3 regions of the Psychromonas sp. KJ10-5 genome follow, and region 1 is predicted to be linked to each of the others. Evidence: predicted binding sites of a transcription regulator. Region 1 holds the regulator's gene; each other region holds the start of a gene.
The links. Region 1 encodes sigma-54, which starts transcription at its own class of promoters, with help from an activator protein. Its sites were predicted from a motif close to GTTGGCACGNNNNTNGNNT; they were not measured.

Region 1 (3,291 bases):
CTTTCTTTTGAAGAGAGGCGATCAGTTGTTGTATTTGCTCAACTTTGGTTGGCATGTTACGGACATCTAAGCTCACAGCAACTTTATTGTCTTTAGGGTCTAAAGTATCAATAAGTTGCTCGAGTAGTTGATAAGGTACACCGTCAATGCAGTTATAACCTAAGTCTTCGAGAACATGAAGTGCAATTGTTTTTCCTGAGCCTGAGCGACCACTAATAACAATTAACTTCATACTTTCTCCTGTCTTTCTATAGTGTTAGTAATTCAAATAATTCTTGGGAATTTCCCGCACTGCGTAACTGACGTAAGAATTGTTTGTCTAATAACTTTTGGCTAATTTCTGATAGCGCCGAAAGGTATTCTTTACAAAGGTCTTCAGGTACAAAGATAGCGAATAATATATCCACTTTATTACCGTCATATGAATCGTAATCGATACCTGTTTCACATTGCAAAAAAACAGCCGTAGCAGGTAGCTCACTAGAAATTTTGACATGTGGAATAGCAATCCCAGACCCAACACCTGTTGACCCAATTTTTTCTCGTGCAATTAAGCTTTCAAACAATTCTTGGGCATCTAAATCGAGCTCCTTTGCTGCGATAAGGCTGATTTTTTCTAGAGCGCCTTTTTTGCTTGTGCAAGTAGTGTTACAGAATACCGATTGTTGATTTAATAGAGTAGATATTTTCATAATAATAGTTAACTGTATTTAATGGACGCGCGAGTTTATCAGGTTAGCATTAAATGACTATAGTTAATCCTTATTTATTTGCATTACTTCTTAGTTCAAAGTAATTGTTTACGTTGATTAGAAGGCGGAATTCCTAAGGATTCACGGTATTTAGCAATAGTACGTCTTGCTACCTTAATACCTTTTTCTTCCAACAACTGGGTGATTTTATTGTCGCTTAATGGTTTAGTTGTGGTTTCAGCTGAAACCAACTTTTTAATTAAAGCGCGAATAGCGGTTGATGAACATTCACCGCCTCCATTAGTAGCAACATGGCTAGAAAAGAAAAATTTCAGTTCATATATACCACGTGGAGTATGCATAAACTTTTGTGTTGTAACACGTGAAATAGTGGATTCATGCATTTCTACTTCAAATGCGACATCGTTTAATACCATTGGCTTCATGGACTCATCGCCATATTCAAAAAAGGCTTGTTGCTGTTGTACAATACAATTAGCCACTTTTAATAAGGTATCGTTACGATTTTCTAAGCTTTTAATAAACCACTTAGCTTCTTGTAAGTGGCCTTTGATAAACTGAGAGTCAGTTTTACTAATGTTACCTGAGCACATACTCGCGTATTGCTGGTTAATTGATAAATTAGGATCACAATCTTGATTTAGGGATACACGCCATTGCCCATTGATCTTTTTAACGTACACATCGGGAACAATATACTGCGTTTCGCTGGTTTCTACTCGGTTACCAGGGCGAGGCTCTAAGCTTTGAATTAAACGCATTATTTCAGCAAGTTGAGCTTCTTTTAGCTTACTTTTTCTGGCTAAAGTTCGGTAATCTCTATTACCTAATAGATCCATGTATTGCTCAAGGATTTGAATTGCTTCATTACGCCAAGGAGTCGTTTCTGGTAGTTGGCGTAATTGTATTTGTAAACATTCTTGGGTGGTACGTGCCGCAACCCCTAGTGGATCAAAGTGTTGAATGCGTTTAAGTACCACCTCTACTTCATCTAGTTCTAATTCTTCTAAATCTGTTTGTAAACTCTCTAAGATACTCTCACAGTCGGTGGTCAAGTAGCCTGATTCATCGATAGAGTCAATAATCGCCATCGCGATTATTTGGTCGGTATCTGTAAAAGGTGTTAATTGCATTTGCCACAACAGATGGTCTTGTAGAGAGGTTGATGACTCGCCTTGATAAAGTGTATTTTCTCCCTCATAGGCAACGGCATTAGAAGTCGTTCCTGTGATTGGGGTGGAGTTATAAGATTCCTCCCACTCTTTTTCTGCAGGGAGATCATCAGAGAACTCTTGTTGAGTAATCGCTTCAGTTGTATCTAATACGCTGCTATCGGCTTCTTTAACCGTATCTTCTGACCCAGTTTGATCATCTTGTTCGAGAAGAGGGTTAGAGTCCAAAGCATTCTGAATCTCTTGTTGTAGATCTAATGTTGAAAGCTGCAATAGTTTTATTGCTTGTTGTAATTGAGGGGTCATCGCTAATTGCTGACCCATTTTCAATTGTAAACCCTGTTTCATCAAAACATATCTTCCTGAACGTGTGGCAATAACTTAAAGTTTAAACTCTTCACCTAGATAAACGCGTTTTACATGATCGTTTGCAAGAATTTCATCTTGTGTACCTACAGCAATAATTTCCCCATGGCTTACTATATAGGAATGCTCACAAACATCTAACGTTTCTCTTACATTATGGTCAGTGATTAATACACCTAAACCACGATCTCGTAATTGCTGAATAATATTTTTTATATCAATTACTGAAATCGGGTCAACCCCTGCAAAAGGTTCATCCAGTAGAATAAATTTGGGCTCGGTTGCTAGTGCGCGTGCTATTTCTACACGGCGTCGCTCTCCACCCGATAAACTCATTCCTTTGTTATCACGAATATGAGTAATATGAAACTCTTCCAATAGTGTATTGAGCTTCTCATCGCGTTGCTTTTGCGTTAATTCTTTACGGGTTTGTAGAATACCCATAATGTTTTCTGTCACGGTTAAACGTCGAAAAATAGATGCTTCTTGTGGCAGGTAGCCAATGCCTTTTTGTGCACGAATATGCATTGGGTTACTAGAAATATCTTCGTCATCAATGACGATGCTACCTTGGTCTTGTTTCACTAAACCAACGACCATATAAAAAGAGGTGGTTTTACCTGCACCATTAGGGCCTAGTAAACCTACTATTTCACCGGTTTTTACTGTTAAACCAACACCATTTACTACAGTTCGGCCTTTATAACTTTTAACTAACCCCGTTGCGCGTAACTCTGCCATAGTTATTTGTTGCCTGTGTTTGAAGTTGAGTTAGTGTCTTTAGATTTTTCAAATTGAGCAGGTAAAAAGATGGTTTTTACACGCTCTTTTTTATTTTGGTCTGTACTAACATTAAGCTCTTGTGTTGCTAAGAAATACTCAATCTCAGCACCATTAACTTGGCTATCCAATTGCTTCACTTGTGCATTTTTAGTTAAGGTTATTTTACCTTTAGCCACATCATAGGTAATTTTTTTAGCTTCAGCATCCAATGGTTTTCCATCATCTTGAATTTGATGGAAAACAGAGGTATTACCTTC
Region 2 (3,291 bases), 1.6 Mb from region 1:
TAAAAACTGCTATTCCAATGGTTATTGCTGTTATGTTACTAGGTGAGTTTGTTGCCCCGCAAACAGATAAAGAAGCTTATTTCATGCGCGATCAGCTTCGTAAGGGGACTGAACGAGTTGATAACAAATATGGTGTTTGGGCAAAAGATGCCAACTCATTTGTGAGTATTGGCAGAATGAACAGCAAAGCAGAATTGTATAATGTACAGCTATACTTTTTTGCTAAAGACCTAACCTTGAGTCGAGCAATGGTTGCTAAGCAAGCAACTTACCAAGAAGGGTCTTGGTTATTACAAGAGGTGAGTCAAACCAGTTTTTACGATGGTGAAACGCGGGTTGAAAATTTCCCTGATTACGTATGGGAAACTGAATTAACACCGAAAAAACTAGAAGTCATTATCAGTGAACCAGATAAGATGTCGATGCGTGATATCTATGACTACATTACTTATTTGGAAAGTAATGACCAAGATGCGAGCAGTTATTGGTTAATACTATGGCGTAAAGCGGTATTGCCTTTCACCGTGGTCGTTATGATGTTGCTATCGGTTTCATTTATATTTGGTGGTTTAAGATCAGTCCCCATGGGTACACGTCTTATTTTTGGTATAGCCAGTGGCTTTACTTTCCATGTATCTGGAGAGTTATTTGGTCCCGCTAGTTTAGTATTTGGCTTACCGCCGATTTTAGGTGCTTTATTGCCTAGTATATTAGTGTTAGTAATTGCTATGTATCAGTTAAGAAAGCAAACTTAAAGAATGGAATGATAATTTACTTACTCAGTTAAATGGAGCTTTAACTGAGTAAGTAATAATATTTCTTACTTTTCTTTTCCTTCTACCTTTTTAAATAGAGCCCAGGTGTTTAAAGATTTTGGTAATACCACGACTTCACACTCAGCCCATAAATCTTGAAAAGCATTGCGATCTTTAAGTAACGCCATAAAACTACCTAAACCAAAAGCAGAGGTGGCTAAGCGAATCGCAGCTTGCGTCATGCTTATATTACTACCATCACTATTTTGTACTCTCAATTGAACCAGTTTCATGCCAATAGTCTGTCCTGAACAGCTCCAAAAATAAATGAAGAAAGCAATAATAAGTAATGAGATATAGGCTAAAAACCACATGCTATGACCTAAATAATCGCTGCTATCTTGATATAAACTTAAATCAATACCACCCAACTTCGCTACAATATTCACTACCAATAATGCCAGTGCCGTGGCAAAGGCAATGACGAATCCTATTGTAAAAAGATCAATAATATAAGCTCCTAAGCGTCTCCAAAAAGAGGCGCGTTTGCAGCCTTGATATTGCTCCGCTAAGTCGAGCGCTTGATTCTTTTTTTTATTCTGTTTGGCCATGATAATCCCTCAAATATGTGAAAAAACAGTGTAGCAAATGGCTAATAACTTGGCATTTTATTTATTATTCATAAAGATTGAACGGTTTTTAATCGCTTACGCAGGATTGTAAACAAAATGCTTGTTTGTCATTGTCCTGTAGGTATAATCCTTTCCACTCAGCCCGAGTGGTGAAATTGGTAGACGCGACGGATTCAAAATCCGTTTCCGAGAGGAGTGACGGTTCAAGTCCGTCCTCGGGCACCATATTCAAAGAAAGCCTCAACAATAGTTGGGGCTTTTTTGTTTCTGAATAATGAACATTCTGTTTTTATCCAATACCTGTTTTGCTATTAGCCTCTATCTATATTTGATTTAAGTTAGTAAAAGTTTATTAAAAGATAATGGTTGTCGGATTTTTTAACACTAATGATATTTAAAAATAAAAAAATGATAAAAAAGTATTTTAAAACAATAGTTTATATTTTTGGCATGTTTAGTGCTTTGTTAGGATGTAAATAGCTATTCATAACATTAAGGAAATAATATGAATTTATTCAAAACAGCACTGACAGCTATCATTTTACTGTCAAGTACATATGCTTCGGCTATCTCTTTTTACTCAAGTGTAGACGATGGCTCTAGTAGCACTAGTCCAACAACAACACTTACTGATGATGATCATAATTGGATTGATCCAACTGGTACTGATTTAGATGGTGCAACATGGATTCAACCAAGTGATGCTTGGAATGTTGATGGTAGTGAGTATAGTTTTTATGAGCTAGATCTTGTTACTGTTGATAATTACAACCTAACATCGTTATTCGTTTCTTATGATGACGAGCTGATTGTCTCAATCGGTTCAGATGTTATCTTTGACTCTACACAAACTGATATTGAAAAAGCTTGGAAAAATGTTTATGACATTTTCGATAGCTCACTAACAACATTAATCACTGCAGATAACAAACTAACTTTCGCTGTAACTAATAGCGCTAATGGTAACACTGGTGTGATTTGGAGTGGTACAGCCTCTGTTCCTGAACCAAGCATGTTATTTGTATTAGGTTTTGCACTTATTGCTTTTGCTTACAGACGTAAAACAAACGTATAATCTAATAGCACTATTATATATCTGACGAACGGCTCTATCTAATAGAGCCGTTTTTTTATAACCTGTTTTTAATATTAAAGTGCATCACTTAATCCACAATAAATCAGGTCAATCACTTCTTAACTTCTTAAAGATTATTTTTTCTACTATGAGTCTTGATTAATTACTATACCTTGCTCATCAAACTCAATGACTCTTGGTTTATAGTTATAGTTGAGGTTAAATCGATCGTGAATACTTGCTTCTATTTCGCTCCCACAGGAGTGTCTTATTCCAGTTGGCTCTGCCGGGGCATCAGACATAGAAAGTGAAAAGTAATGTTCTGCATAAGTGGTAAAAGGCTTCAATTCTCTTATGTTATGAGAGGTGCATGATAGGCATATAGGTTTGAACGTCGATCTATTAAAGAAATCGATTCCCTTCTTTTGTTATGATCTTTTTTTGATCACGTAGTTGTTTTTTCTTTTTTTAGAAAAATAATAAAATAGTGTGCTTTTAAAATAGTTAATTGTATCAATCGTGTCCTCTCGTTTTTTAGTTGTATGCCTTTTAAGATAGGGGAAAGGGATTGAACGATAGTGTCACACTCATCACATCATGCGCCTCTAGTTTGTGGTTTTCTCTCTACAAGGCCGATATATTGATGGGAAGCCCAACTATCATATCCTGTGAAGTCACAGTGAGAGAGTGAATAAGAAACTGGAAAATAAGAGATAACGTGTTACCTTATTGTTAAATTAAAATCCGTTAAATCATGTTCTTAACTGTTATTAGTAACAAACAGAATAAAGAAATCAGTTTCTAAAGGATAACCAACTAAGAGTTATTA
Region 3 (3,291 bases), 540 kb from region 1:
GCTTCATCTGTTCCTGATGCACGTACGTTAGTAAGTTGCTTACCTTTCACACAGTTTACTGTTAAATCGTTAGCACGGTTATGAATACCGATAATTTGACCTTCATATACTTCAGTACCGTGACCTAAGAATAGGCGACCACGATCTTGTAAGAAGAATAATGAGTAAGTAACCGCTTTACCTGCTTGATTTGAGATCAATACACCATTTTGACGTTGACCAATAGTACCGCCTTTATGAGGACCGTAGTGATCAAAGCTATGGTATAGAAGACCAGAACCAGAAGTGATTGTCATAAACTCAGTTTGGAAACCGATTAAACCACGACTTGGAATCATAAAGTCTAAACGAACACGTCCTTTACCATCTGGAATCATATTAGTTAGTTCCGCTTTACGGATACCTAATTGTTCCATGATAGAACCTTGATGCTCTTCTTCACAGTCAATTGTCAATGTTTCCATTGGCTCATGTAACTGGCCGTCAATCACCTTTTCGATAACTTCAGGACGAGATACTGCTAGCTCATAACCTTCACGACGCATGTTCTCGATTAAGATACCTAAATGTAGTTCACCACGTCCTGATACTTTAAATTTATCAGGATCTTCTGTTTCTTCTACTTTAAGTGCTACGTTATGTACTAGCTCTTTGTGTAGACGATCTAAGATATTACGTGAAGTAACGTATTTACCTTCTTTACCACAGAATGGAGATGTATTTACTTGGAATGTCATTGTTACCGTTGGTTCATCAACTGTTAACGGTGGTAATGCTTCAACGTTTGTTTGAGCACAGATAGTGTCAGAAATTTTAAGCTCGCCTAAACCACTGATTGCAATAATGTCACCCGCTTCTGCGACTTCAACATCATGACGCTCAAGACCTAAGTAACCTAATACTTGGCCAACTTTACCTTTACGTTCTTTACCGTCAGCACCAACAATAGTAACTTGTTGATTAACTTTAACGTTACCACGTGTAATACGGCCAACACCGATTACACCAACGTAAGAGTTGTAATCAAGTTGAGAAATTTGCATTTGGAAATCGCCTTCGCGATCCGCTTCAGGTGGCGCAACAGTATCAACGATAGTTTGGAATAAATCTTCCATGTCATCTTTTTGCTCGTCCATCTCAATACTTGCCCAACCGTTTAATGCAGAAGCATAAACAACTTGAAAGTCTAACTGGTCATCAGTTGCACCCAAGTTATCGAACAAATCAAATACTTGATCCATTACCCACTCAGGACGTGCACCAGGCTTATCAATTTTGTTAATAACAACAATTGGCTTAAGGCCATGTGCGAATGCTTTTTGTGTTACGAAGCGAGTTTGTGGCATTGGACCATCAACCGCATCAACAATAAGACAAACACTATCTACCATAGATAGAATACGCTCTACTTCACCACCGAAATCAGCATGTCCAGGTGTATCTACGATATTGATATGGTAATCATTCCATACAATTGCAGTGTTTTTTGCAAGGATGGTAATACCACGTTCTTTTTCAAGATCGTTAGAGTCCATTACACGTTCTTCAGAACCACCGCGTGAATCTAATGTACCAGACTGCTCTAACAGTTTATCAACCAATGTTGTTTTACCATGGTCAACGTGAGCAATGATGGCAATATTTCTTAATTTATCTAACGACATGATGCGCCTCAAAAATAACTTACTATTAAAAATACCAATTAGATAAAAGTAGACGGATCTACTTTTATTTAATTGGTATAAAAAGAATTAGGCAATAAAAGCACAGGAAGTGTTCTAGCCAAATGTGCGCACATTGTAAACATAATTTCAAAAATAGAAAGTTTTAAGTCTGTCACAGATAGTTAAAATGGATAAAACACCGAAATAAAGCAGCGTAATTATCACACTAAAACACCAATGCACCAAATAAGTGCACAAACGCACCAAATAAGTTCAAAAAAGCGCTAAATCACCCTTTTTTATGGTGCCAACCGTCAAGCTTGATGGGGACAATCGAGTTGGCATATTTTAAGCAACATGATATATATAAGTTTAGAAAGTCGATAAATTCTTATTTCTTTATCAAGAAATATAATTTTCAATTCATAACATTTCCGATGTCAAATGAGGTTCTACAACATGTCTGTACAAACAATCCAAGACGTTTTAGCTTTAATCCAAGAGCAAGATGTAAAATTCGTTGATTTACGCTTTACTGATACTCATGGTAAAGAGCAACACGTATCGATCCCACACCATCAAGTAACGGAAGACTTCTTCGAAGAAGGTAAGATGTTTGATGGTTCTTCAATTGCAGGTTGGAAAGGCATTCAAGACTCTGACATGGTGCTAATGCCAGTACCTTCAACAGCGGTACTAGACCCATTTACAGACGATGTAACACTTAATTTACGTTGTGACGTATTAGAACCAAAAACCATGCAAGGCTACGACCGCGACCCTCGTTCAGTTGCTAAGCGTGCTGAAGCATACATGCGCTCTACAGGTATTGCAGACACAGTATTATTTGGCCCAGAACCAGAATTTTTCCTATTTGATGACGTGAAATACGGTAACAGTATTGCTGGTGCTTTCTACTCAATCGATGCAAAAGAAGCAGCATGGAACTCAGGTACATCTTATGAAGACGGTAACACAGGTCACCGCCCGGGCATCAAAGGTGGTTACTTCCCTGTAGCACCTGTTGATTCTTCACAAAATACACGTTCAGCTATGTGTTTAATCATGGAAGAGATGGGCTTAGTAGTTGAAGCTCACCACCATGAAGTAGCAACGGCGGGTCAGAATGAGATCGCTTGTCGCTTTAACACTATGGTTGAAAAAGCCGATGAGATTCAAATCTACAAGTACGTTGTACATAACGTGGCACACGCATACGGCCAAACAGCAACGTTTATGCCTAAGCCATTAGTTGGCGATAACGGTTCTGGTAACCACTGTCACCAATCATTAGGTAAAGATGGCGTTAACTTATTCTCTGGAGATGGTTACGGCGGCTTATCCGAATTAGCGCTTTACTACATTGGCGGTATCATTAAGCATGCGAAAGCAATTAATGCATTTACTAATGCATCAACTAACTCTTACAAACGTCTTATCCCAGGCTTTGAAGCACCAGTAATGTTAGCTTACTCAGCAGGTAACCGTTCTGCATCTATCCGTATTCCAATCGTACCAACAGCACGTGCAGCACGTATTGAAGTACGTTTCCCAGACCCAACAATGAACCCTTACCTAGGTTTTTCTGCGATGTTAATGGCTGGCCTTGACGGTATTAAAAACAAAA

Region 2: AC0L3W_RS09665 (PEP-CTERM sorting domain-containing protein) is a predicted target of sigma-54. The motif match lies at 1,832-1,850, and genes of this name have one in related genera.
Region 3: glnA (glutamate--ammonia ligase) is a predicted target of sigma-54. The motif match lies at 2,002-2,020, and genes of this name have one in related genera.

What each region holds. Positions count from the first base shown of each region.
Region 1 is NZ_CM147864.1:3,814,884-3,818,174, forward strand. Features, by position in the region: gene rapZ (RNase adapter RapZ) at 1-232, opposite strand, end outside; gene AC0L3W_RS16785 (PTS sugar transporter subunit IIA) at 249-692, opposite strand; gene AC0L3W_RS16790 (RNA polymerase factor sigma-54) at 788-2,233, opposite strand; gene lptB (LPS export ABC transporter ATP-binding protein) at 2,267-2,992, opposite strand; gene lptA (lipopolysaccharide transport periplasmic protein LptA) at 2,995-3,291, opposite strand, start outside.
Region 2 is NZ_CM147864.1:2,187,420-2,190,710, reverse strand. Features, by position in the region: gene lptG (LPS export ABC transporter permease LptG) at 1-755, shown strand, start outside; gene AC0L3W_RS09675 (RDD family protein) at 821-1,366, opposite strand; tRNA gene AC0L3W_RS09670 (tRNA-Leu) at 1,528-1,612, shown strand; gene AC0L3W_RS09665 (PEP-CTERM sorting domain-containing protein) at 1,893-2,462, shown strand.
Region 3 is NZ_CM147864.1:3,279,491-3,282,781, reverse strand. Features, by position in the region: gene typA (translational GTPase TypA) at 1-1,664, opposite strand, end outside; gene glnA (glutamate--ammonia ligase) at 2,124-3,291, shown strand, end outside.